Thalassoglobus sp. JC818: one gene and its partner. The protein of the gene in region 2 interacts with the protein of the main gene of each other region in a pairwise test. Links are inferred from orthologs where the notes say so. Each region holds a gene or a part of one and is shown on either strand. Other genes may lie near its edges.

Evidence for each region.
Region 1: the proteins of def (region 2) and AB1L42_RS05455 interact in binary tests that used the Escherichia coli proteins (3 or more experiments, as listed by UniProt). The link is inferred for Thalassoglobus sp. JC818 from one-to-one orthologs.

Annotation. Positions count from the first base shown.
Region 1 is NZ_JBFEFI010000002.1:246,429-261,698, forward strand. Bases 8,262-11,098 are described here. They hold AB1L42_RS05455 (aspartate-semialdehyde dehydrogenase), read right to left. Parts: upstream 10,264-11,098; coding sequence 9,259-10,263; downstream 8,262-9,258. Other genes in these bases: nadB (L-aspartate oxidase), read left to right, coding at 8,262-9,252; AB1L42_RS05460 (1-deoxy-D-xylulose-5-phosphate reductoisomerase), read left to right, coding at 10,525-11,098. Also shown: tRNA guanosine(34) transglycosylase Tgt, read right to left, coding at 1-901; fusA (elongation factor G), read right to left, coding at 963-3,038; rpsG (30S ribosomal protein S7), read right to left, coding at 3,145-3,618; rpsL (30S ribosomal protein S12), read right to left, coding at 3,742-4,113; AB1L42_RS05430 (hypothetical protein), read right to left, coding at 4,344-5,051; AB1L42_RS05435 (DUF1559 domain-containing protein), read right to left, coding at 5,032-5,988; AB1L42_RS05440 (hypothetical protein), read right to left, coding at 6,065-6,430; proC (pyrroline-5-carboxylate reductase), read left to right, coding at 6,636-7,445; more of nadB, read left to right, coding at 7,621-8,261; more of AB1L42_RS05460, read left to right, coding at 11,099-11,724; AB1L42_RS05465 (site-2 protease family protein), read left to right, coding at 11,670-13,676; AB1L42_RS05470 (sulfatase), read right to left, coding at 13,689-15,113.
Region 2 is NZ_JBFEFI010000007.1:62,784-78,036, reverse strand. The notes cover bases 9,287-12,106. They hold def (peptide deformylase), read right to left. Parts: upstream 11,111-12,106; coding sequence 10,463-11,110; downstream 9,287-10,462. Other genes in these bases: AB1L42_RS18160 (hypothetical protein), read right to left, coding at 11,917-12,106; AB1L42_RS18165 (hypothetical protein), read right to left, coding at 11,301-11,672; AB1L42_RS18175 (CYTH domain-containing protein), read right to left, coding at 9,993-10,454; aroH (chorismate mutase), read right to left, coding at 9,509-9,880; AB1L42_RS18185 (hypothetical protein), read left to right, coding at 9,287-9,405. In the rest of the region: AB1L42_RS18210 (ABC transporter permease), read right to left, coding at 1-944; glgP (alpha-glucan family phosphorylase), read left to right, coding at 1,412-3,559; AB1L42_RS18200 (HEAT repeat domain-containing protein), read left to right, coding at 3,652-4,860; AB1L42_RS18195 (DUF58 domain-containing protein), read right to left, coding at 4,887-5,786; AB1L42_RS18190 (ATP-binding protein), read left to right, coding at 6,369-7,811; more of AB1L42_RS18185, read left to right, coding at 7,996-9,286; more of AB1L42_RS18160, read right to left, coding at 12,107-13,746; AB1L42_RS18155 (serine/threonine-protein kinase), read right to left, coding at 14,331-15,253. UniProt on the Escherichia coli protein: Removes the formyl group from the N-terminal Met of newly synthesized proteins. Requires at least a dipeptide for an efficient rate of reaction. N-terminal L-methionine is a prerequisite for activity but the enzyme has broad specificity at other positions.

The DNA of each region.
Region 1 (15,270 bases), on a different replicon or contig from region 2:
TGTCGAGCGGCTCGCGATCGGTTTGATGCTTCAAGTTTCGCATTTTGACCGTTCCGCGACTCGTGAACGCAGTCGCATTGCGGGCATTTCGCGTGGGCATGACGCAGTCAAACAGATCAATGCCGCGTAAAACGCCTTCGATAACATCGATGGGGCGGCCGACTCCCATCAGGTAGCGTGGCTTCTCTTCCGGAAGCATGGGCGTCGTGAAATCGAGAGTCTGATACATCTCGTCAGGCGACTCCCCCACGGACAACCCACCCACGGCGTAGCCGGGAAAATCGAGTTTCAGTAGGCCTTCGGCGGACCGTTCCCGAAGTTGAGGGTGAATTCCGCCCTGAACAATTCCGAACAAAGCCTGATCGGCTCGTTTGTGGGTTTCGCGACAAATTTGGGCCCATCGCGTCGTTCTGGCCACCGCTTCTTCGAGTTTCGAAACCGGGGCATCGTGGGGCGGACATTCGTCGAGGCACATGATGCAATCCGCCCCGAGATCCTCCTGAATCTGCATCGCTCGGGCTGGCGTAAGGTCCAGAATACTGCCATCGATGTGAGACTTGAACACGACACGATCATCGTCGAGTTGCCGCAGAGCACCGAGGCTGAAAACCTGAAAGCCGCCGCTGTCGGTCAGGATGGGGCCTTTCCAGCCCATGAACTCGTGAAGGCCTCCAAGTTCCTGCACAACTTTCTCGCCGGGTCGAAGAGTGAGATGATAGGTGTTCGCTAGAATCATCTGCGCACCAGTTTCAGCCAACTGGTGCGGCCAGACGCCTTTGACGCTTCCACGCGTTCCCACGGGCATAAAAGCCGGGGTTTCGACCACTCCGTGAGGAGTTTCCCAGCGACCACACCGTGCGGCAGAGCTTGTGTCGGTGTGATCGAGGTGAAACTGGAACATCACTCTTTCCTGTAGCTCCGACGGGTTCTGATTAACCCGATCGTGAACGCTCGCGACTTGATCAGCCAAGCATTTCGTTCAAGACAGACTGCGGGGCCAGATCATATTTCATCGGCTCCATCGAGAATGAAGCGCGGCCCTGCGAAAGGCTTCGCACATGAGACGAGTAGCCGAACATGTTCGCCAGCGGAACTTCAGCTTGCAGGGCAGTGAGATGACCGCGAATTTCGCTGCCGAAGATCTTCGCATGACGTTGATTCAGGTCTGCCTGAATGTTGCCGACAAAGTCCGAAGGAGTCACAACCTCAAGTTTCATGATCGGCTCGAGCAATGCGATTTCCGCTTTACTGAGAGCCGACTGGACAGCATGGGCTGCTGCGGATCGAAGTGCCTCTTCGTTCGTTTCACCTTCGCGGTAACCGACGGAGAGAATGACGAAACGAACTTTCATCAATGGATAGCCGAGCACTCCACCCGATTGAGCCGATTCGAACACCGCTTCCCGAGCGATCTTTTCGTACTCTGCTGGAATCGATCCGACCGGAACACGTGACGTGACAAGGATCGGGCTCTCGCCTTCAAATGGCTCCACGCTGACCGTTACGCTCGCAAAGTGCGATTCACCCTGATTGCTGCGGTTGAATTCTTCATGCGCTTCAGCTGGATGTTTGACCGTTTCCCGATAGGAGACGCGCGGCTTGTGAACGCGGACATTGAGATTGAAATCTCGATGCATTCGCTCCTTCAGGACTTCAAGGTGAAGCTCGCCCATCCCGCTGATGATCGTCTGCCCGGTGTCTTCGCTGATTTGGGCTTTGAACGTTGGATCTTGACGACCCAGCCGAACCAGTGCGTCTTCCAGCTTCTTCTTGTCAGCACTCGTGTCTGGCTCGACCGCCATCGAGATGACCGTTTCCGGAAAGTGGATCGACTCCAACAGAATCGGGTCGGTCGTCGGACACAATGTGTCGCCGGTCACGATGTCTTTGGGGCCGATGACTCCGCAGATGTCCCCCGCTTCGACGAGATCGATCTCGATTTTCTCTCGCTGATCCGCCTGAATGTGCCAGATCTGGCTGCAGAATTCCTTCTTTCCGGTGCGAGGATTCAGCAAACGTGTTCCGGATTTCAAGACACCCGAATATACCCGGACGAAGCACAAGTCCGCGTGCTTGTCAGCGACGATCTTAAAGATCAACGCGGCCAGCGGCTCATCGTTTGAAGGTCCACGGGTGATTTCCGTCGACTCGTTTTTCTTGGGCTTTGGATTGATCCCGCGAACAGGGGGAACGTCGAGCGGACTGGGGAGATAGCGATTGACTCCGTCCAGAATTGGCTGAACGCCGACGAAATCGAGAGCAGACCCGGTAAACGTTGGCTGAATTTCACCAGCAAGAGTCGCTTCTCGCAACAGTTTGTGAATCGTTTCTTCCGGGAGGTCCCCTTCTTCGAAGTAGGTTTCCATCGCAGATTCGTCGCGTTCGGCGATGGTTTCGACCAGCTTCTGTCGAAACTCTGCTGCCTGGTCCTTAAGATCGTCGGGAATCTCACCTTCGGTGATATTCTTTCCTTGAGACTCCGAGTCGAAGTAAAGAGCTTTGCGGCCGATCAGATCGACGATGCCGAGGAAGTCGTGCTCAGAACCGATCGGGAGATAGAGCGGAAGCGGATTGCCGCCGAGGCGTTTCCGAATTTGGCCCAGAACGTTCTCGAAGTTTGCCCCGATGCGATCCATCTTATTGATGAAGCAAAGACGCGGGACTTTGTACTCGTCAGCTTGTCGCCAGACCGTTTCACTCTGTGCTTCGACACCTTCGACTGCACTGAAAACAACGACAGCTCCATCGAGGACGCGAAGGCTTCGCTGCACCTCGGCTGTAAAGTCGACGTGACCGGGAGTGTCGATCAGATTGATCGTGCAATCTTTCCAGCGACAGGTCACAGCTGCGGAATAGATCGTAATTCCGCGTTTGGCTTCTTCCGGATCGAAGTCGGTCTCGGTGTTTCCGTCGTCGACGTTCCCCATACGGTGAGTGGCACCTGCGTAATACAGAATGCGCTCTGTCGTGGTCGTCTTTCCGGCATCAATGTGCGCCACGATCCCGATGTTTCGAAGTTTTTCAATGGGGCCTGGCATAGCTGATCAAGTATCTGGTTTGAATGAAGTGAGAAGTTTCCCCAAGCATAAAAAAAGCCTGCTCATTCAAATGACATGAATGGCAGGCGAAGTGATTCTACAGCGTTTACCAGGCGAAGTGAGAGAACGCTTTGTTCGCTTCTGCCATACGGTGAACGTTTTCACGCTTGGTGATCGAAACGCCTTCTCGCTTGAATGCAGAGACGAATTCGTCTGCCAGCGATTGAGCGATTGGGCGGCCCTTGCGTCCACGAGCAGCTTCAAGAATCCACCGGATCGACAGAGTCTGCTGGCGCTTCGCACTCACGGGAGTTGGAACCTGATAGGTGGCTCCCCCGACGCGCTTGGACCGGACTTCGATGTGTGGCTTGACGTTTTCAACTGCCTGATTGAAGACCTCGACAGGCTCTTCTTCCGGCAGACGTTTGCTGATTTCGTCCATGGCATCGTAGAACACACCGAGGGCAATGCTCTTTTTCCCGTCATGCATCAGGCAGTTGACGAACTTGGAGACGAGCTTCGAACCGTATCTCGGATCTCCGATCAGCTGTGTTTTACTGGCTGTAAACCGTTTGGCCATGGACGTTTCGACCTGTTAACTGAATCAAAAACAATATTGGAATATCTTTGGAATCACGCACTTCAGCCTGCCGGCACGCGTGATGAATCATCATGTTTTCAAGCTGTGAACAGCTTATGAGCACTATTTAGGACGCTTTGCCCCGTAGCGGCTGCGTGCCTGGCGACGTCCGTCGACACCCAGGGTATCGAGCACACCGCGAATGACTTTGTATCGAACCCCCGGCAAGTCGCGAACACGACCGCCACGGACGAGCACGATGGAGTGTTCCTGCAGATTGTGACCTTCGCCGGGAATGTAGGCGGTCAGCTCTTTTCCGTTCGACAGGCGAACACGGGCAATCTTCCGCAGAGCCGAGTTCGGCTTCTTAGGAGTCATGGTTCGCACTTGCAGACAGACACCACGCTTTTGCGGGCATCCCTCAAGCAGTGGAGTCTTCGACTTGGACGTCTGCTTTCTGCGAGGTTTTCGAACGAGCTGGTTAATCGTAGGCATAGATCAATTCACAATCTGAAATCGTGCAGTCGTTTGGGGAATAATGATGTCGTTTTCAGTGAGCTTGTCGGCATCAGAATCTCAATCGACTGACGCGCAAAACACCCCTGACCCACCGAGGAATCGCGAACTGTAACTCCCGCGCGGGCGATGGTCAAGTCGACCGAGGCGCTGGATTTCCCAAGAAGTCTCGGTTTTCCAGCGTTCTCGCCCGATCTGCGGCACCGACGTCAGTTATTCCGAATCGGTTTTAAGTGTGATGGGAGGTGTTGGTTTTTTGGTGGATCTGAATCCTCCGAATCCTCGTTTTCGGACGGAGTGATCGTGACAAACAGTCGTTTCACGAGAACGGGCTGTTTAGGATCCCACGCTGTCGCTGTGACTTGCTGGTAAGCAGGGAAAGCCAGAATTTGGTATTCGTATTCTCCGGGGATTCCGTGAGCGGAATGAAACACTAACCAGTGTGGGATAACGTCCTCGTCAAAATCCTTGTCGACATCCTCAACATGCAATTTCATCGATTCCGAGCGCGGGGCATATCGTCCGATTGAGTGAACGACGATCCCTTCCTCATCCGGGTAGTCGAGCGGAATGGTGCCGAGAATCAAATCGCCACGTTTCTTCGGACCTTCTATTTGATGAGCGATAATGCTGACCGGCCATGATCGGGGGTTCGTAATTGTCTGTCCCTCGTACTCGTGCGGACGATCCGGTTTAGGATGCAGTTCGATGATGAGTACGAACTCTTCATCATTCGCGATCGTGATATGGTCAGAAATGGTCTCTCCGGTGTCCCGTCGCCATATTGTCCGAACGTCCACAACCGGATTTTCGGTCGGGTCTTCAACTTCCGGTTGCTCGCAGCCGTGAAAAAAGAAGCCAGCCGCACACAACAGAGGGGCAATCAAAAAGAGCGATTTAGAACGTGACGAGGTCATTGGCATCCCTGCTTCCCATTGCGTGCCACGGGTCAGTGGAGATTCCCGAGTGAATAAAGTGGACCGCCCCGTCAGCGAACAGCACATTGACTCCGCCTGCATGATGGCTTGTCGGGGGAATCAGAGAGTGCCAGGCCTGGAATTCGAAATCGTTCGGGCCGTTGTAGCAGCCGATTTGATTCGGGGGGAGGAAATGGTCATAGCCCGGGTCATTCAGTTCAAGGCCCACTTTGTGCAAAGAATCCGAGACCGGATCCGGAGATGTCCGATGTGATCGACACTGCTCAATGGCCTGGGATTCTGTTCCGGGTTCGAGGAATCGCTGCTCGGTGTACCACAGGTAATGCTGCGGAGCGACCGGAGAATCGGCGACGTAAAGGACCTGGGGGGTGTGGATACGTTCGGAGAATGCAGCGGTGTTCGAAAGTCCGTCGCTGAATTCACTCGGACGGGTCCCTTCTCGATTTGCAGAGCGAAACCCGTTTTGTTGATTGTCCGAGGAATGTCCCGGTGGCTTTCGCCGAAATCGACTTCCGTCATTGACCATGTAGCTGGGCTGTGCAATTCCTGGAGCGTGATTTCCTTCTTCTGGGCACTCCATCCAGGGCACATTAAGCGGAGGCCTGAGTGTCATGTTGCGATGAGCGTCATAGGCCTCCTGCATGTCGAGGAAGGGCATCAGCTTCACAAAACAGTAACGATCTGTCGGAAACAATCCATCCTGTTCAGCAGCACCCGTCAGTGCGATTCCGATCTGGCGAAGATTGTTTGCGCACTGCGACTTCCGGGCCACAGCCCGAGCGGATTGAACCGCCTGAACCGAAATGGCGAATAGAATTCCGACAATCGCGATCGAAACGAGAACTTCAACCATCGAAATTCCGAACCGGTTGTGAGTGAGGATCGGAATCGGTCGACGAGGGATGGTTCGGTTCATCTGCGGCTCCTTCCGTGGAAAAGTCGTTTCATCAACCGAGTTGCCAGCAAAAGTTGATCGTGGGGAACAAGAGTTCTTAGTCCATCTGTTTCCAATCGATGCGGCGGATGAAGATCATCAGGCCATCGTTCACGAGATAGATGTCGCCGAAAACTTCTGTTGTTCCGTGGGGAAGCGGTATAAGTCTCGCGGCACATTCCCACCTGACGTAATCCGTGCTCGCCCACTTGTCTGTTCCGCCGGGTTGGTAGGAGTAGATCCCGACTGAGTGAGGGATCGAGGAATCTTTGTCCACGCGAAACACTCTCATCTCGAATGTGTCGGTAGAAACAGCTGAGAGTTTGATGTCTCCGTCAAAATGAAAATGTTCCACCTCAAGAGGAGAACCGGGAGATGAAGGCGATGCGACCAAAGTGAAGATAAGAAACCAACAGTGCCCCATGGGGAAACTCCTTCACTGCTTTCTAAGAACTGCCCACAGCTACCAAGAGTATAACATTCTTAGGCTCGTTACATCAACTTGTTCAGATGTGTTCCGCTTCCTCAGCATCTGGGCGCGAGTCTGTCACTCTTGCTATTCTGAGAGGTTGCGACGTTTGCAAAGTAGAAGTTGAAGCGACGATCGAGATTCCTGGACGGAAAAGTTGATGAATCAGAAGCGAATCGGATTAATTGGTGCGGGGAAGATGGCGACGGCGCTTGCGGCCGGATGGATTCGTTCCGGGTTGGCTCAGCCTGAGACGATGCTCGCCAGTGACCCTTACGAAGCTGCCCGGAAGTCGTTCACGGAACAGACGGAAATCCCGACGACCGACAGTAATCGTGAGGTGCTTGAGTCCTCGGAGGTCGTTCTGTTGGCGGTGAAACCTCAGGTTCTGTCAGGGCTTTTGGAAGAGCTTGCCGATTCGTCCACGTCGGAACATCTCTTCGTTTCCATCATTGCCGGAGCGCGGCTGGAGCGTTTTGAAGCGACGCTGCCAAAGAGTCGACACATTCGAGTGATGCCGAACACGCCCTGTCTCGTTGGGGAAGGTGCTTCGGGATATGCCGCCGGTTCTACGGCCACCAAAGAAGACTTAAAGCTTGTGGAAGAACTGCTTTCTACGGTTGGAATTGCACTGCCGGTCGCTGAGCACTTGCTCGATGCGGTGACCGGATTGTCAGGCAGCGGGCCTGCCTATGTTTTTGAAATCATCGAGGCACTCAGCGACGGAGGAGTTCTCGCTGGTTTACCGCGTGCGACCGCGACGCAACTGGCAGCACAAACATTGCTGGGGGCTGCGAAAATGGTCCTGGAAAGTGGTCAGCATCCGGGTCAGTTGAAAGATGCGGTGACCAGTCCCGGTGGAACGACAATTTCGGGGCTGCATCAACTCGAACAAGGATGTTTGCGAGGGACACTGATGAATGCCGTCGAGGCAGCGACCAAACGCTCACAGGAGTTGGGAAAAACATAGACATAATTGCGTCGCGATGCCGATGGTCGTGGTGTTCCCAAGCGAGGAGTTCGCGAGATGTGGGGATCGGAACGAACGGGATTGTGAGCTGACTCCGACAACATTGATTGGTGAGGAGGTTGCGGAGTCGTTAACGTTGCATGATCAATCTCTCAATTGATTCATAGAAATAGACATGCCTGACTTGAGCTATACTCCGCGTCAACGGTATCTCGTGCGGTTCGACCCGAAACGGATCCCGCATATGTTCGTCGACGTCCTGGTCATCGGAACAGGCATTGCCGGAGTTCGTGCTGCGCTGGAAATTGATCCGCGTTTGCGCGTGGTGATGGTGACCAAAGATGTGGTGTCTGCATCGAACAGTTCTTGGGCTCAGGGAGGGATTGCTGGAGTTCTGGACCCTTCAGACGAATTGAGCAATCACGTCGAGGACACGATTAAAGCAGGGGCGGGTTTATGCGATCCCGAAGTCGTGCGGGAAATTGTCGAAGAAGCTCCTGAGCGCATTCGAGAGCTTGTCTCGTTCGGAGCGCAATTCGATCGGAAAGATGGTTCAATCGCGCTCACGACTGAAGGGGGCCACAGTCATCCGCGAGTCGCTCATGCTCTGGGTGACGCCACTGGCAAAGAGGTGATGCGGGCTCTCATTGATACCGTTCGCGGTGCGGGATGGACGGAGATCTGGGAGAAGACCTTCTCGATCGACCTATTGACTCACGAGGGGAGTTGTCGCGGGGCGCTGGTCTGGAATCCTCATCACGGAAAGACCTTCGTCTGGGCGAAGCAAACGATTCTTGCGACGGGTGGAGCAGGGCGTTTGTATCGGGAAACGACCAACCCGGATATCGCGACGGCTGACGGACACGCAATCGCCTACCGGGCGGGGGCGGAGCTGCGAGATATGGAGATGATGCAATTTCATCCCACGGTGCTTTACATCGCCGGAAGTTCACGTCACTTGATCACCGAAGCGGCTCGAGGGGAAGGGGGATATCTGGTCGATGTGAATGGTGATCGGTTTATGGGGAATTACGACGAGCGTATGGAACTCGCTCCGCGTGATGTCGTCAGCCGGGCAATTACAGATCAGATGGAACTGACTCGGCATCCGTGCGTTTACCTCGATTTGACACACCTTCCGAAAGAAAAGATCAACGAACGTTTCCCGAACATTCTGGAGATGTGCCGCGAGTTCGGTCTCGATCTGACACACGACCGAATCCCCGTCCGACCGGGAGCCCATTACATGATCGGCGGATTGACGGTCGACTTAACCGGGGCCACCACGCTGCCCGGATTGTGGGCTGCCGGTGAAGCAACATCCAGCGGACTTCATGGGGCCAATCGACTTGCCTCCAACAGCTTGCTGGAAGGTCTGTACTACGGAATTCACGCTGGTCGAGGGGCCTCGGAAGCAGCCCTGAAAATCCCGGACAGCTTTTCGGCTCCTCCAGTTTCGTCACCGGGGCCAAAGGTGATCGAAGAACAGGATTTGCTCAACCTCACCGACTTACGCAACTCTCTCGGCTCGATCATGTGGCGAAATGTTGGAATTCGCCGCGATGAAGAAGGACTGAAAGCAGCTGCGGAGCAGGTCGAGTTTTGGGACCGCTACGTCTCGCTGCGAGAGTTTCAAACCGTCGAAGGTTGGGAACTGCAGAACATGCTGTTGGTCGGCCGACTGATGATCGAGTCAGCCCGGGCTCGCACCGAAAGCCGTGGTGTGCACTTTCGGAGCGATTTTCCGGAGACCGATTCCTCTTGGGAGAGGCATGTCACCATCGGTGAGCCGTCCGGGGCTGAGTGATCGCGTTTACAGATGCTTTGCCAACAGTTCCGCGATCTGAACAGCATTCGTCGCGGCCCCTTTTCGCAAGTTGTCGCTGACGCACCAGAAACTGATTCCATTCGGATGCGAGATGTCCTTACGGATTCGTCCGATGAAGACGTCGTCTGAGCCATCGCAAGTGCTGGGCAGTGGGTATTGTCCGCTCTGCAGGTTGTCGACGACCTGAATTCCTGGAAACGATTCGAACAGTTCGCGTGCTTCACCGGGAGTGAGCGGCTCTTCTGTTTCGACTGTGATCGACTCGCTGTGACAGTTGGCAACTGGCACGCGGACGCATGTGGGGTTCACTTGGATTGATTCATCCCCGAGGATTTTGCGGGTCTCATAGACCATCTTCAGCTCTTCACTGGTATACCCGTCTGCCTTCTCGCTTCCGATTTGAGGGATGCAGTTGAAGGCGATGGGATGTGCGAAGGCTTTATACGAGTAGTCATCCCCGGAGAGGTACGACTTGGACCCGTCGAACAGATCGCTTGTTCCCTGAACTCCTGCTCCACTGGTTGCCTGATAAGTGCTGACGATCACCCGTTTGACGACTGCAGCATCGTGAAGTGGTTTCAAAGCCACGACCATCTGGGTCGTTGAGCAGTTCGGGCTGGCGATGATGCCGGTGGCGTCGAGAGCAGCTTGCGGGTTCACTTCCGGAATGACGAGCGCGACTCCGTCTTTCATGCGCCAGTATCCGGATTCGTCGATGACGCGGCAGCCTGCTTCGACGGCGGCAGGCAAATACTCAGCGGCAATGTCGTCCGGAGTCGAAGCGATCACCAGATCTGATCCGGCAAAGCAGTCTTTGGTCAGTTCTTCGATGGTGTACTTTTGGCCACGAAATGTGATCTGCTGACCCGCCGAACGCGCCGAAGCGATGAAGCGAAACGTCGCTGCAGGAAATTTCCGTTCTTCCAGCAATTGCCTCATGATCTGACCGACGGCACCGGTGGCGCCCACAATGGCAACATTTTGAAACACGGATCAACCTCGACTTGCAGCTACTTAGCTTTTGAAGGATGGAATATTAGAGTGGTCGCATTTTCGCGACGAGAGCGAACATCATAGACCGGGACAAGTGGCCTCTGCAAATTGTTCGCGATCAATCCCTTCTGTTGAGAAACGATAGTGCTGCGAATTCCGTTCGCTCAGGCTGTGAGGTCGCGGAAACCCCAGCGACTCCGGTCTTGCGGTCATGAAGCCGGAACCTCTACAATCGCTAAAACTTAAGAGAATTATCCAGTGTCAGATCATATCAAGCGGATCGCCGTATTGGGGGCAACCGGTTCGATTGGAACCAGTTGTCTCGATGTAGTGCGCGCCCATCGGGATGAAATGTCGGTGGAATTACTGTCCGCTCACACTCAGTGGCAACTGGTGGCAGAGCAAGCTGCAGAATTCCTGCCGCGCACGGTCGTGCTGACCGGAATTGACCGAAATTCGATCCCCGGCAACGCTTTTCCCCCTCAAGTGAACGTCGAATTCGGGGAAGATTGCCTCGCAAACGCCATTGCTCACTCGGATGCTGAGGTCGTCATCACCGGCATTGTGGGAGCAGCGGGGCTGCGTGGAACTTGGGCTGCGATCGAGGCGGGAAAAACGATCGGGCTGGCCAATAAAGAAACACTGGTTGTCGCTGGGAAACTGGTGACCGACAAAGCTGCCGAAACCGGCGCGACGCTGATTCCCGTCGACAGCGAACACTCTGCGATCTTTCAGTCACTTCAGTCCGGCCGGGCGGAAGAGGTGTCGCGAATCATTCTCACGGCCAGTGGAGGACCATTCCGCACGTGGTCTCGAGAGCAACTGGCGCAGGTCACTTGTGCCGATGCTCTGAGTCATCCAACCTGGGAAATGGGTCGGAAAATCACTGTCGATTCTGCGACGATGATGAACAAAGCTCTGGAAGTGATTGAAGCACGGTGGTTATTCGGCCTGCCTTCTGAACAGATTGACGTTGTCGTACATCCTCAGTCGGTCGTCCACTCGATGGTAGAGTTTGTGGATGGCTCGGTCATCGCACAATTATCTCCCCCAGATATGAAATTGCCGATACAATATGCCATTACCTGGCCCGCACGAGTGGCTGGTGCCAGTCCGAAACTGGATTTATCGGAAACATTTTCACTTGATTTTCAACCCCCTGATCTCGAACGATTCCCGGCGTTATCGTTAGGATTTGAGGTTGCTGAGCGCGGCGGAACTTCCGGAGCAGTTTTGAATGCTGCCAACGAAGTGGCTGTCGAACGTTTTCTTTCTGAAACACTGACTTTTACCGACATCCCGCGACTCTGTCGCGAGATTCTGAATGCCCACGATTTCGACAGCCAGCCGGAGTTGGATGAGTTGCTCGAACTCGATCATTGGGCGCGCCAGGAGGCTTTGAATTGGATACCGTCGTCGCCGCCACACTCGCACTCTTTAGCGTCTCGGCACTGCTAAACATCTTTATCGCTGCCGCCGGACTTGGTCTGGTGATCTTCTTCCACGAGCTCGGCCACTTCCTCGTTGCGAAGTGGTGCGGAGTTTACGTGGAACGCTTCAGTATCGGATTCGGTCAGCCAATCCTCGCCAAAAAGTGGGGTGAGACCGAATACTGGCTGGGCTGGGCTCCTTTCGGGGGCTACGTCAAAATGCTCGGACAGGATGACATGGACCCGGGGCAAATGACTGACGATCAGATCAGTGCTGATCCCCGATCCTATACGTCAAAGACAGTCCCGCAGCGGATGGCAATTATTTCCGCCGGGGTGATCATGAACATCATCACCGGGTTTCTGTTCTTCGCAATCGCATTTAACAGCGGCGTTGAAACAACTGATCGTGTGATTGGGCACGTGCAAGTTGGAATGCCGGGATGGCAACACGGAATTCGTTCCGGGGACACAATTACTGCGATCAACGGACGACAGGTGTCTAACTTTGAAGACCTGTTGCGCGGAACTGCTCTTTCTCGTGGACCGATTCGCTTGGAAGGTTTTCACTCGGATGGAGAAACGTTCGACATCGAGCTTGAACCATCAGCGAACGGAATCGTCCGTCAAATCGGAATTGGTCAGGCTCGCAGCCTCGAGGTTCTTCCCGTTCCTGATCCGAAAGCGATTCCCTATGTCTTCCCGGGAACCGCTGCTTCTCGAGCAGAGTTTGAGCCGGGGGACATTATCTCAGCCGTTGACGGAGTCGTGATCAAAGAGTTCAGCGAGCTCGACAAGATTCTCAATGAGAAAGCAGACGAGGCGTTGGGGCTGACAGTCAAACGCAAGAGTGAAGGTGGCGACACTAAAGAAGTCCAGGTCAACTTGCCAGCTGAACAGTTTCTCGGTTTGGGACTTCGCATGGGGATGGGAAAAATCGAAGCCATTCAGCTTGGCTCCGCTGCTGCTGAAGCCGGTCTGAAGAAGGGCGATCTCATCGCCAAAGTCGACGGTCTGGACGTCGGCCACGATATCGATCCTGTTCGACTCACAGAATACTTCTCCGAGCATGCCGGCGAAGAGGTGGAAGTGACCATTTCCCGCGAAGTTTCCGGAGGGGCGCCTCAGGAACTCGTGTTGACTCTGACTCCAAGCGACCGGGCTCCGTGGGCAGAACCACCATTATCAGAAGGGGCTCCCCTTTCTGTTCCGAGCATTGGTGTCGCTTTTCATCTCGTTCCGAATGTTTTCTCAGTCGATGAAGATGGTCCCGCAGCTGGTCAGGGAATCAAACCACGCGATACCATTCACAAAGTGACTCTCATTAGAGCTCCCGGAACGGAGCAGGATGCCCGAACGGACACGCGGTTCGAGATTCCGATCCAAGACAAGAACTGGGCTTACGCGTTCTGGACGATTCAAGAATACACTCGCTCGCGAATCGTGGAACTCACGGTCAGTTCGCCCGAAGATTCGAACGAACACCGGGTTGTTGAAGTGACTCCGAAGGTCGTCGAAGACTGGTATCTTCCGACGACACGCGGACTTCGTTTGAACCAGAATTTGATTACTCTCAAGGCAGACAGCGTTCAAAACGCATTCGCAATGGCAGGACGTTACACCATTACCTCTATCGAAGACATTTACCTGACCCTCCGCGGGTTGTTGACCGGGGATATCTCTCCTAAGGGGTTAAGCGGTCCGATCAATATCGCCAAGCTGGCCTATGGGTTCGCGGATTTGGGGATTGGGGACTTCCTGCGTTTTCTCGGACTGATCAGTGTGAACCTGGCTGTGATCAACTTCCTGCCGATTCCAGTGCTCGATGGCGGTCACATGGTCTTTCTCATTTGGGAAGCTGTCACACGGAAAAAGCCCAGCGAGATGGTTGTTGCAACCGCCACTTACTTTGGAATGGCATTCGTCCTGGGTCTGATGATATTCGTGATCTATCTCGACCTGTTCGTTTCAAAAATTTAAGCCGGAAGAGCGTCACTCGTGAGGTTCGTTCGGGGCGACCTGAACAAGTTCATTTCTGAGCTGTTCAACGGCTTCTGAATATTGATTGGACCCGATGAGATTCTCCATCTCATTCGGGTCTTTTTCGTGGTCATAGAGTTCAGTCGCTGTGACGTTTCCGGTTCTCCAGTCACGCCATTCGGTGTAGCGGAATCTTCCATCGGTGACAGAGTAACCCATCTGTTCGGGAACTGCTTTAAAGTAAGCCGGACGAGGATGTTGCGTGATCGCGACCTTCTTCACCGATGTTGAAGGATCTTTCATCATAGGAACAAGGCTTTCGCCTTCGATGTCAACATCCGGAAGCCCACACAGCTCAGCGAGAGTCGGGCTGAGGTCAATCAGTTCGACTACAGAGCTCGTGCGATTGTCTTCAGGAAAACCCGGGGCGGAGATCAACAGCGGAACTCGAGCGTCCAACTCAAAGCACGACGTCTTACACCACAAGCTGTGTTGCCCCAAATGGAATCCGTGATCGGACCAGAAGACGACGATCGTCTTATCTCGCAGCCCAGTTTCTTCGAGTGTCTTCAACAGCTTGCCGACTTGATCATCAAGATAGCTGATGCTTGCGTAATAACCGTGCCAAAGTAAACGGCGTTCTTCGGCGGACATGTTCTGAGGATCAGGACCGTAGCCTTTGAGTTCTCGTGAATCGTGAAGCGCAATCTCGGGAACATTACTGGGTGGAGCGAAACGATCGGGGAGAGTGAGGCTGTCTCGCTGGTACCGATCCCAATATTTCTTCGGTGCAAGAAACGGAAGATGCGGACGCCAGAAACCGACAGCCAGAAAGAATGGCTCATCGGAAAACTCTCTCAGTTGTTGACAGGCTAGGTCAGCGATTTTTCCGTCGCGATAAGTTTCATCCGGAAGGTCTTCGCTTTCGTGAGCTCCCAGCTTTGATCCCGGTTTCTTCCCTTCGGGGATGATTGCGTAAGTGTCAGAATGTCGTCCTGCATTCAGCATCGAAGGGACCGACCAGGATGGTTCATCGTCAAGGTCTCCCATGTTGTGAAACATTTTCCCGATGCAGCGCGTGAAGTACCCATTGTTTTTGAATCGTTGTGGGATGGTCACAGCATCAGGCTGGGCGGTGCGGAAGTCCGTGCGAAGATCGTAGACGGAAATGGTGTCAGGTCGAAGTCCGGACATCAACGAGGCTCGCGAAGGATTGCACACTGCTTGCTGGCAATAAGCGTTCTCGAAGAGTGTTCCGCTCGAAGCGAGACGGTCGAGATGTGGCGATGAGACGTCCTGGTTTCCGTAACACCCGAGGCTGCAATTGAGATCATCCGCTGCGATGAAGAGCACATTCCATTGATCGGCTGACTCTGAAGTTCGAGAGGCTGCACAGAGCAGGACAGCCACGAACAGGCTCTTTAGAAGAATTCTCATGAGGCGCTTTCTGTCAAAGGTGTCAGACGTCAATGAAGCATCGTGCGCCTTATCATCACACAACTATTCCGACCATGCAAACTGACGCCATCGACTCAGCGTGATCGCTCGGTGAGATCTTTCGATCAACGGGCTGCAGAGAGATCGTTGAGTGGTA
Region 2 (15,253 bases):
AACTCTGTTGTTCGCTCGGAGACACTCATCATCATGGTGTTCACGATACTGAGTGTGGCGATCGACACACCGATCGCTGTCATGATCGTCAGAAACAAATTGAGGTCTTGACTGAATTCACGAACGCGGGTCCCCCAGTCGTCGGCTGTCCGAATCTCGACCGGGGATTGTTCGCTGCCCGATTCCGGTTCGCCGGACTTCTGTGATTGACCGGAGAGTGTTTGCTCGAGAGCGCGATACAGATTGCCCAGTCCCGTCCCGCCGGAGTTGCCTCCTTCTGCGAGAGAACGCCCAGCCAGTATCTCGTCGATCGAGCGTTTCAGTTCTTCGTCTGTCTGCGTTCCGTTGCTCTCGACATAAAAGCAGGCCACCGTGTCCGGGCTGATGCGTCCCACCGTGCGGCAGGTTTCAAGACTCATCAGAATGTTGACGTCCAAGAGCACCGAGCCGGTGGAGTAGATTCCAACGACCTCAAACTCGCTCCCGTTCAACGAGAACTTTTCACCGACACCTTTGGCCAGCTGGTCTGCGATTTCCCGACTGATCAGGCAGTGATTGTTTCCAACATCTGTAAGATCGAGAAAGCGACCATCAAGCATATTCTCTCGATACGCTCCACGTTCAAGTCGAAGATTCGAGGCAATATCCACTCCCACCGCGAGTCGAGGAGGATTGATGATCACTTCACCGTCCAGTTGATTCACACGGAAGTAAGCTTGAGAGTCCACGGTCCTGACTCCTGGCAATTCTTTCAGATCGTCAGCCCAATGAGCCGGAAGGCTTGAGAACAGCGGAATCGGAGCGCCCGCCTGTTGAACAAGAAGCCCTGGAATCTGCTCGAAAGTCCGCCGAACAATGGCGTCCAACCCGCCGGCGATTGAAAACAGCCCGACCATTCCGCCAATCGCGACTGCCAGCCCTAAGACAGAGAGCAGCGTCCGCATGGGTCGACTCGCAAGATTTCGAATTGCAAAACCAATCATGCCGTGGCTGTTCTCACTTGTCTAACTTCGTGGACATCACTGCCCCATCTCTAAACGTTTTCTCTCGTTCTGCTCAACAATAATCAGCGGATCGTGATGTCACATACAATCTGAATCTCGATGAATGTTTGAAGCATTCACATCAACCGTTTCGACGCTTCAACGTTCACTTGATAAGCATGGGTTGATTCAAAATTGTGACGTATTGAAGCGAAAAGTGCGAACAAGGAAATCAAGCCAGTCGAATTCCGCGGACATGTCGTGCATGGAGAACCACAAGAATACAGAACACCTTCAGAATTTCTTAATCGCGAACATGCAAAGTCAGCGAGTCAGATTACTTTTCCAGAAAACTGTTTATGATGCATCACCTCGAATGGCGCATTTCGAGTGGTCTACACATTGGATTGATCGAGAAAGTGTGAGTCATGTCCCCCAAAAAAGATATCCACGACAAACTCAGTGAACTGGCCGGGAACTTGTGGTGGAGCTGGCAGCCTGACGTGACCGCCATCTTTCGAGAAATCGACCCAGTTCGCTGGAGCGAACTTTCTCACAACCCCATTCTTCTCCTTCGCGAGTATCCGCCAGAGAGACTCGAAGAACGCGCCCGCGAAGAGATGCTGCACTCGCGAGTGAATGCTGCTTATCGAGACTGGCAGGACTACATGTCCTCGACGAGCACCTGGGGCGACATTCATGCTGGCGTTTTGGGATTTCGCCCGGTCGCCTACTTCTCAGCTGAATTTGGGCTTCACGAATCGTTCCGAATCTATTCCGGTGGTTTGGGAGTTTTGGCCGGTGACCACTTGAAGAGTGCTTCAGACCTCGGAATTCCTCTCGTGGCAGTCGGACTGTTTTACAATGAGGGATATTTCAAACAGGTCGTGAAAGAAGATGGCTGGCAAAGCGAAGAGTACATCCATGCCGACCCTGCCGACTTGCCGATGAATGAAGTCTCCAACCCGGATGGTTCGGAACTTCGCATTCAACTCGAAACGCGCACCGGCGTCATTCATGCCAAAGTCTGGCAGATGGATGTCGGCCGCATCCCTCTCTATCTGCTCGATACGAACATCGACGAAAACAACGACGAAGATCGCAAGCTGACTTCCCGCCTTTATGGCGGTGATCATCGCATGCGAATTCGCCAGGAGCTGTTGCTTGGAATCGGCGGAGTTCGAGCTCTCAACGCGGTGGGCATCCTCCCTCGCGTCATTCACATGAATGAAGGTCACTCAGCGTTCGCTGGGCTTGAGATCATTCGCTCACGCATGGTTAACGATGGTCTCTCGTTCCACGACGCTCATCGCGAAACACAAGCATCGGGAGTCTTCACAACACACACGCCCGTTCCAGCTGGCCATGACCGATTCGATGGGGAACTCGTAGAAGAACATCTCGGGCCGATTCGCGATTCACTCGGCCTCGAGTACAACGATCTGCTGGCACTGGGCAGAGTCGATCCGCAGAACCATTCCGAATCGTTCTGTATGACAGTCCTCGCTTTCAAAACTGCGCGGAGAGCGAACGGAGTTTCCAATCTACATGGCATCGTCAGTCGACGAATGTGGCAAAGCCTGTGGCCGTGGCGGAGCGAAGAAGAAGTTCCCGTTGGTCATATCACTAACGGCGTTCACGTCTCGACCTGGCTCGCGCAGCCGATGCGAGTATTCTACGATCGAGTTCTCCCTGAGAACTGGTCCCGACGAAGCGGTGATCCGATTGTCTTCTCAAAGTTTGACAAAGTTCGTCCGACCGAACTTTGGGAAACTCATCAGTCGCTGAAGAATCGCCTGATCCTTTTCGCACGCCATCGACTGCTTGTTCAAGCCAAAAGAAATGGTCTAAGCGACGAACAAATTCAAGCGACTCAGTCGACACTCGACCCGCAACACTTGCTCATCGGTTTCGCGCGTCGATTCGCCCCGTACAAACGGGCCGATCTCGTGCTGCGAGACCTTGAGTTGTTCGAACAACTCGTTTGCGATGATGATCGTCCCGTTCAATTCATCTTCGCCGGGAAAGCACACCCTGCCGATGAACAGGGAAAACAGATCATGCAGCGCATCTTCAAAATGACTCAGGAGAAACGCTTCCGGGGACGAGTCGTCTTTCTCGAAGACTACGACATGAAACTTGGCCGACGTCTGGTTCAGGGAGTCGATGTCTGGTTGAACAATCCTCGCCGCCCTTACGAAGCGTCCGGAACGAGCGGTCAGAAAGTCGTTTTGAATGGAGGTCTCAATCTTTCCGTTCTGGATGGCTGGTGGGCTGAAGCGTATGATGGCTTGAACGGATTCGCCATCGGCGATGGTCAGATTCACGCGAATCAGGAGATTCAGGACCAGCGAGATGCTGACTTCCTGATGAAAACCTTGAGGGAAGAAGTCATCCCTCTCTATTACACGCGGAACGACGACGATCTGCCGTTGAAGTGGATAAACAAAATGAAGCGAGCTGTCAGAACGTTGGGCTGGCGGTTTAACGCGGACCGAATGGTGATGGATTACGTCAAGAGTGCATACCTTCCGGCAGCTGGCAGCGAGTCATGCGACATGAGAATCATCCCGTAATAGAGCAATCCACGTGGAAACTCCGAACGTCGAAACGGATGCACCAAGTCAGTCGCAAATGTGTCGCCAACTTTTTGTGCCTTAGTATTGGCATGAGTTTCCTCTTCGCACCGTCTGCGGGAAGAGTTGAAGCGTCGCAACAGCCCACTGAAAAGACGTACGGACATCTGACGCTCGAGGAATGGCATGATGTCATGAAGTCACTCGACTTCTCGACGCTTGCCGATCAACGGTACGTCCGCGGAATGCATGCGATCGTCACCGACGATGAAGCTCCGGAGTCGAGTCGCAGAATGGCTGCGCAGACACTCGCTCGCGTGGGTGAACCGGCTGCAGGCGTCGTTCCCAATTTGATTCAGCTTGTTGAGAATCCCGGAAAGAACGAGTTAGGAACTCGCTTGTGGGCGCTTAAGGCACTCTCTTTGTTTGAAACCGTCGCCGAAGAAGCGACTCCAACAATCGCCGCGATCGTATTAAACGAGGCAATGCCTTTTCAGGTGCGCGTCAACGCGATGGACACGCTGGGACGCGTCGGACGTCAACATCCGCAGGCAATCCCGACTCTCCTCAGAGTCTTACGATCCCAACCGGACACAGATTCAACATCCGGCAAACAACTTCGAATGGCTGCATCGGAAGCTCTCTGGTACCTCGGACCGGACGCCGCTGTGGCCTTGCCGGATTTGATTCAAGCGACACGTTCTTCGTGGTCTCCTCTGCGTCTGGCAGCTGTGACCACCATTGGAGAGATCGGGCCGCAGTCGGAAATCGCTATTTCCATTCTCGTCGACATCATTCTCTTCGATGAAGCTGGCGAAGTTCGCGAAGCTGCTGCAGATGCGATGGGCAACATCGGTGGAGCGAGCATTTCGGCTCTCGATCAGTTGATCGATGATCCCGATCCGGAAGTTCAGAAGCTTGCTATCCGAGCCATCGGCAGGATTCGATCATCTCCGGTTCTGATTGAAATTCTCGAACAGCAGTTCACGTCCGAGAACCCACTTACCCGAGTCTTGGCCGCAGAAGCATTGCTTCAAAAACAATCCGGCAATGAAAAAGCCATCGGCGTGCTAACTGTCGAATTGGGAAACGAAAATCGCCGTATTCGACTCACAGCCTACGAAGCTCTGCTTGACAACTTTGATGCACTCCGCGGAAAGCAACATCTTCTCAGAGACCTTCTCGACTCTCCCAGCCTCCCTGCTCAGTCTCAGTCTGCAGCCCGAAGGATCTTGCAGAGACTGGAGATGTTGGAATCCGAATCGGCTGACGATCTGAGTCCTGAATTTGAGTCGCCCTGATTTTTTGGCACGAATTGAAAAACGACTTACCGTGTGCGACGTGATCGTGACGAAAGATATGCGCCCAGAGCCTTGTGATACGGGTCCGATGTCGTCAGCGTCAGCAGATCAAATCCGGTGTGGGCGCTCAGATCGGTCAGTTCCTGTTCAAACTTCTCGAACTGTTCCATGTAAATGGTTCGCAATCGGTGGGGGTCGACCAGCAGCTTGTCTTGCACGTCTTCCAGGTTGCGGAACTGCGTCGGCTTACTGAACGGGAAGTCCCGCTCTTCGGGAGCCAGAATCTGAAACAGAAGCACTTCATGATGATGTCTTTGAAAGGAACTCAAAGCTGTCCGCAATGCTTTGAGATCATCGAAGAAGTCGCTGATCAGAATCACGATACTCCGCCGCTTAAGAGTCGGAATCAACTTCTCAAACACCGCAGAGAGGCTCGTTTCGCTCCCGGTTTTACTCGATTCAAGAAGCTGATTGATGTGCTGCACGATTTTTGGACTTGTCGACGGTTCAATCCGATCGCGGATCTTGGTGTCGAAAGTCGTCAGGCCCACAGCGTCGCGTTGCCGATGCAGCAAATACGTAAAACATGCTGCGAGTTGAGTTCCGTAGGCGAACTTCGAAATCGTGCTCGAGCCGTACCCCATGCTTCCAGAACAGTCCATGATCACGTATGAGCGGAGGTTCGTTTCCTCCTCAAACTCTTTGATGTAGTACTTTCCGGTTTTTCCGTATGCTCTCCAGTCAATGTGGCGAACTTCGTCTCCCGGGTAGTATTGTCGATGCTCGATAAACTCAACACTTGAGCCTTTGAAGGGGCTTTTGTGTTGGCCGATCATGAACCCCTCGACGACGAGTTTGGCCACCACTTCAAGCCGTCCGAACTTGGCGAGAGCACTGGGATCGTCACTGACTTGCTGAGATGACATGGAGTGTTCTTATCTCTTTTTCCGGGTGATTGACTCATCGAAGTGGAGACTCTCACGGGATGTCTCACCAGCAGTTCGAGCAACTTTGGAGTCGAAAGCAACGCTCACTCGAGCACTTTCTGATTTTGTACGCACGATCTCGCACGAGCAAGCCCAGCCATTTGACCATGGAACAGTGCAAGCGAGTGCACAGGAAAGAGCAACTTGCTCTAAACGTTTTCTTCACCGGGGTTTCAACGAATTTTTGCAGTCGTCTGGTAACACAAACTTGAGCAAATCGATTGAGAGCAGTTTCATGGATGGGATATGATTCCTTCAAGTGATTGATGACGTGAATTGATCAACTGTTGACTCTTTGAATGTTTTCAAATTGGTTTGCACTGACTCGCGATGGCATACTCAGCTTTTTGTGAGTGAGACCGCGCAAGCGAGTGCACTGGCATGAGCAACCTGCTTGAGAGCATTTCAAGGACGTGTTGAAAGCGATTTGCAAAATCAAACAGCTTTCAACGCAAGACATGACTTCAGGCGAGTGCCACGCAAGAATGCCGTGGCTGGTATTGTTTGCGGAGAAGGATCGAGATGCAAAAAATGTCCGACATTCTGCGCGTATTCCTTTTCGTCGCTCTTCCTGCTGTAGGAGTGATGATCGTCGCTGCGCTGGCCTCTTCCGTAATTGCCATTGGTACGATTGCCACAGCAATTCTGTTGTCCACGTTGTCCGCCTGGCTCCTCGTTCGAACAGAACGCAAACAACAACAAGAACTCGAAACCGAATTCCGCCGACTTTCACAAGGTCTGCGAAACCTTCAGGCTAACTCAACTTCGACAGACTCGATCAAGTCATCCGCTTCACAGGCCAGCCTCAACGCAGGCTCACTATCGCCCACAGTTTCACTCTTTCAGAAGTTGAGTGATGAAGTCATCGAGCTGACGAATTCGCTCCACCAGAAAAACGCTCAACTTGGCAAGAGCGATGCCAGATACCAGTCTATTCTCCAAGCGATGTCGGAAGGAGTTTTGCTCATCGATTGTGACGGAAAGGTCGCGTTTGGAAACTCGTCAGCAGGAAAGCTCCTTGACCGCGACTGGAAGGCAATCGAAGGTCGAAACCTGTGGGAAGTTGTCCGCAACGCCGATTTGCAATCGACCATCGAGATTGCATTCGAAAGCGAAGGCATTGTCCGCAACGAATTCGAACACCCTCGCACGAAAAGCATCATCGGAATCAGTGCTGTTCCGATCGAAGTCAACGACGGCCAGGGACTTCTCATCGTGCTCCACGATGTTACGGAGCTTCGCCGTCTCGAAAAAATGCGTCGCGAATTCGTCTCCAATGTCTCCCACGAGTTGAAAACACCACTCACAGCAATTCAGGCATACGCCGACACCCTAATCGAAGGCGGTCTGGAAGACGTCGAAAACAGTCGGATGTTCGTGGACCGGATTCTTGAGCAAGCGGGCCGACTTCAAACGCTCATTCACGACATGCTGCGTCTGGCGAGAATCGAATCCCAGGCGGATGCTTTTCAGTTGCAGACGATTTCACTCTCCGAAGTTCTCGAAAGCTGTGTCGACGCTCGCCAGGCTGTCGCTCGTTCTCGAAACGTCAGTCTGACATACGATCCTCCTGCGGATGAAATCCCAGTCGTCGCAGATCGAGAAGGACTTCGCACCGTTTTCGACAATCTCATCAACAATGCTCTCAATTACACAGCAGATCAGGGGACAGTGACCGTCCGCGGGTTCTGCCACGACGGAAGAGCCATCGTTGAGGTGGAAGACAACGGAATCGGAATTCCTCAGGAGCATCAATCCCGAATTTTTGAACGCTTCTACCGTGTCGACAAAGCGCGTTCTCGGGGGATGGGAGGAACGGGACTCGGGCTGGCGATTGTGAAACATTGCATGGGTGTCTTCGGGGGCGAAATCGAAGTCGAGAGCGAGACCGGTCGTGGGACACTCATCCGAGTCATGCTTCCCGTGTCCGAACAATCGTCACAATTGATCGAAACGGTCAACTGATCGTCTTGAGTCGCCATTTCCGATTCGTTGCTTTTCGGCATCAATCATTTGCGGGCTAAGGTTGCGCGATCGATCACTCCCCATCAGGACAGTTCTCGTGCAACCGAGTCTCACCCCAGCCCAAACTAAGTCAACACCCTCCAAAAACGATTCAACCAATTCTCCCAGTGCGACGCAGTCGCTCGTGAGCTGGCTGAAACTTAATCGCTGGGAAGTGCTGGGATTACTCTGCGGGATTTTCGCTGTCTACTCCCCGGTGATCCGATTCGAATTCTTAAACTGGGATGACACCTGGTACATCATCAACAATGAGCTCATTCAGTCATGGAGCTTTGAAGGGCTTTACGGCATCGCGACGGAACCGGTCGCTCGCAATTTCGCCCCGCTGACGATCTTTACGTTCTTGATTGAGCACACGCTGTGGGGAATGTGGTCGGGAGGTTATCACCTCACGAATCTGGCTCTGCATGCCATTAACGCAATTCTCGCCTACGCCCTATTGCGACGCCTGACCGGAAGCTCACTCCTCGCTTGGACAGTCAGTCTGATTTTTGCGTTACACCCCGTTCAGGTGGAAACAGTCGCTTGGGTTTCATCCCGAAAGTCACTTCTTTCCGCAACGTTCATGCTCGCCAGTTTTATATGCTGGCTTCGCCCCGATCGCACATCCCGGGATGAAGGATTCGGAACGCTTTGGCTGATTCTCGGCCTCCTAAGCAAAGCTTCAGCCGTCGTCGTTCCTCCCATCGTCATCGCCTACGATGTTCTGATCGCCCGAAGATCATTCGCGGAGAGCTTCGCGAAACAAGTCGTTCCGATGTTCTTTTCGGTTCTTTTGATTCTCGTGACGATGTCAGCCCAGACGACAATTGTCGGCGGCGTTCGTGGTCACATTGGAGCCAGCAAGCTCTGGATTCTCGCGATTGATGCCACGATTCTCTGGCGTTATGTCGGAATGTCATTGTACCCGACGAATCTCTGTGTTCTTTACGATCCCGCCACGACCGGAATCGCTCACTGGATTGCACTTTCCGTCATCGGCTGGGTCGGCGTCGGAGTCTGGACGTTCCGCACCCGTCATTCGAATCCGGTTCCGCTCTTCTGCTTCGTCACGTGGCTGTTCCTTCTCTTTCCAGTCTTGAACCTGTTCCCGATCACAACTCTGATGAACGATCGCTATCTCTACTTGCCGCTCATCCCGTTTTTTGTGGGAGTCTTCAATGTCGCTGGTGTTTGTTGGATGAAAATCCGCAGCACTGAATCGAGTTCACTCGCGCGTCGAATTCCAACCCCAGCCATTGCAGTGACATTGGGAGTCATGCTGTGTGGGCTCTACACGCTCCGCACACTCGACTATCTCAACGTCTGGGCCAACCCGGTGACGTTATGGAATCACGCGCGACAAATCACACCGACATTGCCCGTCGTTCAGATTCAATGGGCCATCACACTCGAAAGCGAAGGACGCCGCGACCTGGCGATTCAGACCCTGCAAAGGGCTATGGAACAGAACCCGGACTCTGGCGACGCGGAACGTATTCAGTCGAAGATTGATCTGTGGACGGAGACCAGCCAGGTAACTCCTGAGAGCTGACACTTTCACCCGCCGACTAATTCCGAAAGTTCTCTACTGCTTCGTTGAAGAATTGTTCGGGCTGTCACTTTCAATCAAACGATTGAAAACTCTCTCCGGTCCTTCATTGGGCGCTGGTGATGTCTTTGCGAAGCTTCATTGCTTCTCGCAGATAAACATGAACCATGTCCGCTTGCTTCTTCTCGGTATTCACGTGCAGAAGAATTCGAATCACGCGCGGCAATGCACCGTCGACGTTGATTTCCGAAGCACATAAAAGTGGGACAGCCCCCATTCCGATTTCGCGGGCCGATTCCGCCGGAAAGGCTGCATTCAGATCTGATGTCGTTGTGAAGATGGCTGAAACGATTTCCGTGAAGTCCTGCAAATCGTTTCGCGCGATGACCTGTTCGAGAAGTTCCCGCGTTGCCTGCAGAATTTCTTCCTTGGAATTTGTCTCAACTGTAATGGCGCCTCTCACCCCTCGTACGGGCATTACCGATTCTCTCTGACAAAAGATGAATAACTTTGAAATCAGTCCCAACGCGGAAAATAACGGAAGTACCCTCAAAAACTCAATGACAGCGATCAGAAACACGCCGTGGAATTTACTGAGGCCAGTCCTTGAACGGCGTTTTGACTAGACTGGAGTTGTGATAGCGGCGATCACCGGTCACTTCTTCTCCGAGCCAAGGGGGCTTCTCAAACGGCTGATCGTCTGAGTCGAGTTCGATCTCTGCCACGATCAGACCTGAATTGTCCCCCAGAAACTCGTCGACTTCCCAGACCATTCCCGCAAAGTCGATAAACCAGCGATACTTCTCGATTAACGGCCCATCACAAAGTGCCAACATCTCTTCCGCGTCGCCAACAGGGATTTCGTACTCGTATTCCTGCCGAGTGGTGTCGTTCGTCAAAGACTTGACCGTCAGCCAAGCCTGATCGCCGGCAATACGCACTCGCACAGTCCGCGCGGGATCACGAGACAGATAGCCTTGTTTGAACGGGACCGACCGCCCGGTGCGAAAGTCTCCGACAACCAGAAACTTGCGTTCAATTTCGATGCCCATGCTGGTTGCTATTCGGAGTCCAGTTTCGGAGGAGTCAGACGATAGACGGATGTCTCCACAAATCCTGCGGGAACGCCTCCACTGGCTGCCATCTCTTTGAGGCTCTCTTCAAGTTCTTGATCTGTGCGGAAATGACCAGCCTGCTGAGCGTCTCGGAAATTCGATTCAAATTTAGGAAGAATCAGGTCCACTTCTTCGCTGTTTGCTTCTTCTCGCATTCGATCAGTGAACATGACTCCGTCGAGATGGTCCGACTCGTGCTGAACAACACGGGCTGGGAGTTCACTTAAGTCCATCGTGAACCCTTGACCGGAGAGATCAAACGCTTCAATGGTCACTTGCTCCGACCGTGTGACGTCCCCAAACAATCCAGGCAGACTCAAACACCCTTCCTCGCCAACAACATTTCCGCGACGTTTTCGGATGACTGGATTGATGAAAACGAGCTCTTCATCCGGTTCGTCAGGACGCGCAGCGAGATTGACAATAAAGAAACGAAAAGGCAGCCCGACCTGATTGGCAGCCAGACCAATTCCATTCGCCTCGTACATCAGCTCGAACATTCGTTGAATTGTTTTTCTCAACGAACTGTCGATCCGCTGCACGTCGACGGACTGGAATCGCAGGGCTGGATGGGGGAAGTGAATGATCTCCATGGTCGACTTTGCGTTTCTTTGTGTTGAATAAGGCAATCAATCACCAGTGTTGTCGATTGAAGTGGAACCGACAAGCGGCGCACGTCCGGAATTCTCCGGTTCGTCTTATTCAAGAGCGCAATTCACACAGTCGTGACGAGATTTGCGATGCAATATCAGGCCAGAGAGTCAAAGAAACGCCGCGAAACGCTTAATCTTGTCCGTGCATTTCGCGAGGAGGATAGCCAGCCCAGACGAGAGGTTTCGCCAACTTGTCCGCCTGTTTGGTCTCCAGACCTTTAAGAATCCCGAGAACCGTTCCGTTCTTGGCAAGTTGCGTTTTCAACTTCTTAAGCACATCTCCGGGGATGTTGATCGAGCCAGCCCCTTCTCCGCCTTCGAGATAGCTGCCCTTCTGGTCGAAGACAGCCCAGTAGACGGTCCTTGGATGTCGCTTGGCGCCGTCTCGGGCCTTCACGGCTCCGCCACCCTTCACGCGTTGTCCGCTGACTGTGTACAAGTCACGCCGTTCAAAGATTACGGCGATAATGTTCCAGTCTTTTCCACCGAACAACCCAAACATGTCACTCTCCTGCGTTCCGACGGCGCGTCGTGTCCTGACCACAATTGACGGCTGCGTCAACTGACGGACAGCCATTGAAACCAAGCCAGCCCGCTGAGTCAATCGACCAGGATGGGATTTGCCCATCGCGTCAAAAGAGCGGGATCAATCAGATCCCGCCTTCTCAGTCTCGAGCAAGAGGGTCCGAAGAGCTTGCGAATGAGCGAGACCGCGCCAACGAGTGCACAGGAAAGAGCAACTTGCTCTAGTAGCTGTTCTCCTCAGTGTTGCTGTCAGCGTAGCTCGCGTCATCTCTGAAGGATGCATTTGGCTCACCATCGATTGACTCCATCGAAACTGGCCGAGCAGTTGTGACGGTCACTGGGTCGTCCAGATAAGCTTCACGAGTGCGAAACGCAATTTGATCATCGCCGACCTGAACCGCAGAAATCGTCATAGCTGTGGGACTCGAAACAGCGACGGCACCGCGGCCGAAGGTACGATTCTGACCGATCAACTGAACGCGAACGACAGTCGTATCCGGATAGGTGAGAGCAATCTCGACTTCCGGTGCTGGAGTATTTGATCCAATCGGAGATCCCCAGTTGACGTTTTCTGCGAAACGCAAGTCGTAAAAACCGTTGCCAGGCTGCACACTCGGATCGGCGAGTTTGGTTCCGCCCTGCCGAACTTCAAAGCTGGCGAGATGCAATTGCCACGCGTAACCGACGCGGAGCGTCAATTGGTCTCGACCGAACGAACTCTGTGGATAAGCTGCGAGAGACGCGTGAATGCTTCTCATCACGAACTCCGGTGTTCGGTCTGGACCAACAAGAGCCGAACAACGCAGCAGCACAGGCGCGGGAAGATGTGCCACGACGCGAGGGTCCTGAATCAGCTTCGCCAGCTTTTCCTCTTCCCGTGCGAAATAGTAAAGAGACGCCAGAAAGACATGGCTGCGCGGCTCTTCAAGTCCAACGTCCAGATTTCGCAGGATGGCATCTTCAGCCATCGCGATCTGTCCGTGTCGCTGGAGAACCCTCGCTGCGACAAGATTGGCTTCCCAGACATCCGGCGAGTAGTTCAATGATTTCTGCGCATAGACCACAGCTGACGAGTCGCCGCGGTAATCCTGAATCGCTGCACAATTCGCCATCGCGGTTGCCAGCATATCGTCCTTACGGAAGTGATCGCGACCGATTTTGTCGAGGTAGTCATAGGTCTCGAGAGCTTCGTCGAGTTGTCCGAGCTCCTGCTGTGTGCGACTCAGGTAATACCAATACGGCGGATAGGCAATCATGTAAGACTTCATCCGCTGCAGGATTCGCAAACGCCGTTCGGCATCTTCCTGATTGGCTGCTTCTTCGAGGTGATCGAGATCGTCACCACGCACCAGCCAGCGGTCCGGAATTTCTTTTCGTCGCGCCATTTCCCAGAAGGTGTCGAGAAGCTGGTTCGACCGCTTCAAGATACCAGCAATGCGAGACTTCTCCAATTTCAGGAGATCCATATCGCGCTGATAGCCCTTACTTCGGTAGTCCCACCAACTGTTGGCTCCTGTGCGAATCGCACTTCCAAACTGAGCAGTCGCCAATTCGGTTCCGAATGCCAGTGCGTCCCAGGTCAATTGACGACGCACGGATCGACCGTGATGCGAACTGACAAGATCTTCTTCCGTCTCCGTCAGACCGATTTGCGAGATTTCATCGAGCACTGCCGAGTACAGCGTGACGACTTCTTTATCTTCAACCCGTGTCAGATTGAGATTGTTGAGGATCTTGGCTTCCTCTTCACGCAGCACTTCTTCTGTCGGATTCTTACGAATGCGATGAAAGGCTGCGCGGCAATAATTCAAGGCCACAGCGGTCTTCAAAGCTTCTTCGTTCTTAAGAGCTTCAGCGATTTCGTCTTTCTCGCCCGACAAAACCCCAGCCGGTGCTTCGACTGGCGCGGCGGTCTCTGTCGTCGTGACTGCAGCTGGCTCCTCAGCAGCAACAGCGTCCTCGTCAGCGAAGCATTCGCGCGAGAATGCCATCGCTCCGGGCAAAAGCATCAAAGCTAGAATCGTCGATCTCATAGGTGTCTGATTGGTCATAGCTCTTACTCGAATTCCAGGTTTGAGTCCCTGAACCCCTTTGAGTTCCACAATACAAGTCGCCAGGTAGCAGGTGTTAAGTTCTTCAGGCAGAAGCTGTGCCCAAACCACGAATTCATTGCGAAGTAATGATTACGAAAAGCTTGAGGCCCCCGCAAAGTTTGCCCAAGCTTCCTCGCCTCGTTGAACAGACAATTGCAACCGGACCAACCGGCAGGACTCGCCGATGCCGTGTTCATAAAAACTGGCTGTGTGAGACCAAAGTTGCAAAGCTTGCAAGAGTACTTTGCAGAGATTTCGAAAGCGAGAACGCCGTTATCCCCGCTAATGACTCTCTAATCGTGGGGTAAAACAACGGTGGTGGTGACTCGCCCGATGTGGAATCTCGGCAGATCTGCCGTCTCTCTCTTCAATCAGAATCGATTGGCCAATGAGCAAATTGAGCAGGCCATTTTCAGACGAAGTAAGTCATGACGGTCGCATCCGTCACTCGCCACCAGCATGCCCGCAAACCGGCGAGACAAGCCCGTTGGCGTGTTGCCGACGGGCTTGGTTTTCTCTCATTCATAACTTTGAAGAAGAGACTAAGACTCTTGAACGCCGACTTGCGAGGCGACTTCGTCGAATGCCCACGGAATGATGTAATACAAACCGATGATCACACCCGCGATGAGTGCGATCCATAACAGCAGCCCCAAAAAGCCGACAGCGCTGTTCGTCAATTTCCAAAGCGAACGCCACAACTTTCTGCGTTCATACTGACGCGCGAGCTTCTGATACTCAGCTGCCAGATTATTGTCTCGTTCTTTCGAGAGTTGTCGCGTCAGCATCCGCTTGGCTTCTTCTTCAAACTCACGGAACTGAGCGAGCGGCAAAAATGGGCCTTTTGAACTCGTGGCAGCTGTCGTTTTACCATTCAGCTTGTCGGTCTTCATAGCTGTGACGATCTGCGGAGCAGTCATCTTGCCGACTTTGACACGGCCGTCCGAGCCGATACGTTTGACGTACCACTGTCCCGACTGATTGATCATCGTCTGAGACTTTTCAAACTCCGAGGTGCTGCTTGCTCTGGACGGAGTCCTCTTCGTCGACGGCTTTGGAACTTTGGGTGTGCTAACTTTGCTCGTCGATACAGCTGCTCCCCCTCTCTGCGGAACGATTCGCTGAGCCTCATCGATGAACGAAAGCGAGTCGCCCGCCAGACCAAGCGATTCGAGGTCTGAAATCATTTGCGCACAGGTCTGGTACCGATGTTCGCGTTTCGCTGCCAATGCCTTGTCGATAATTAAATCGAGCCGCTCAGGGATCTCCGGATTATGTCGCCGTGCGGAAGTGAACTGCCCCTTCTCCTTGTTCATGATCAGTTCAAGGACCGAATCGCCGGTGAATGGGTTTTCACCTGTCAAAAGATAATAAAGCGTTCCACCGAGGGCATAGACATCGACACGTCGGTCGACGTATTTAGCGTTCCGGGCTTGTTCAGGAGCCATGTAATGCGGTGTTCCGA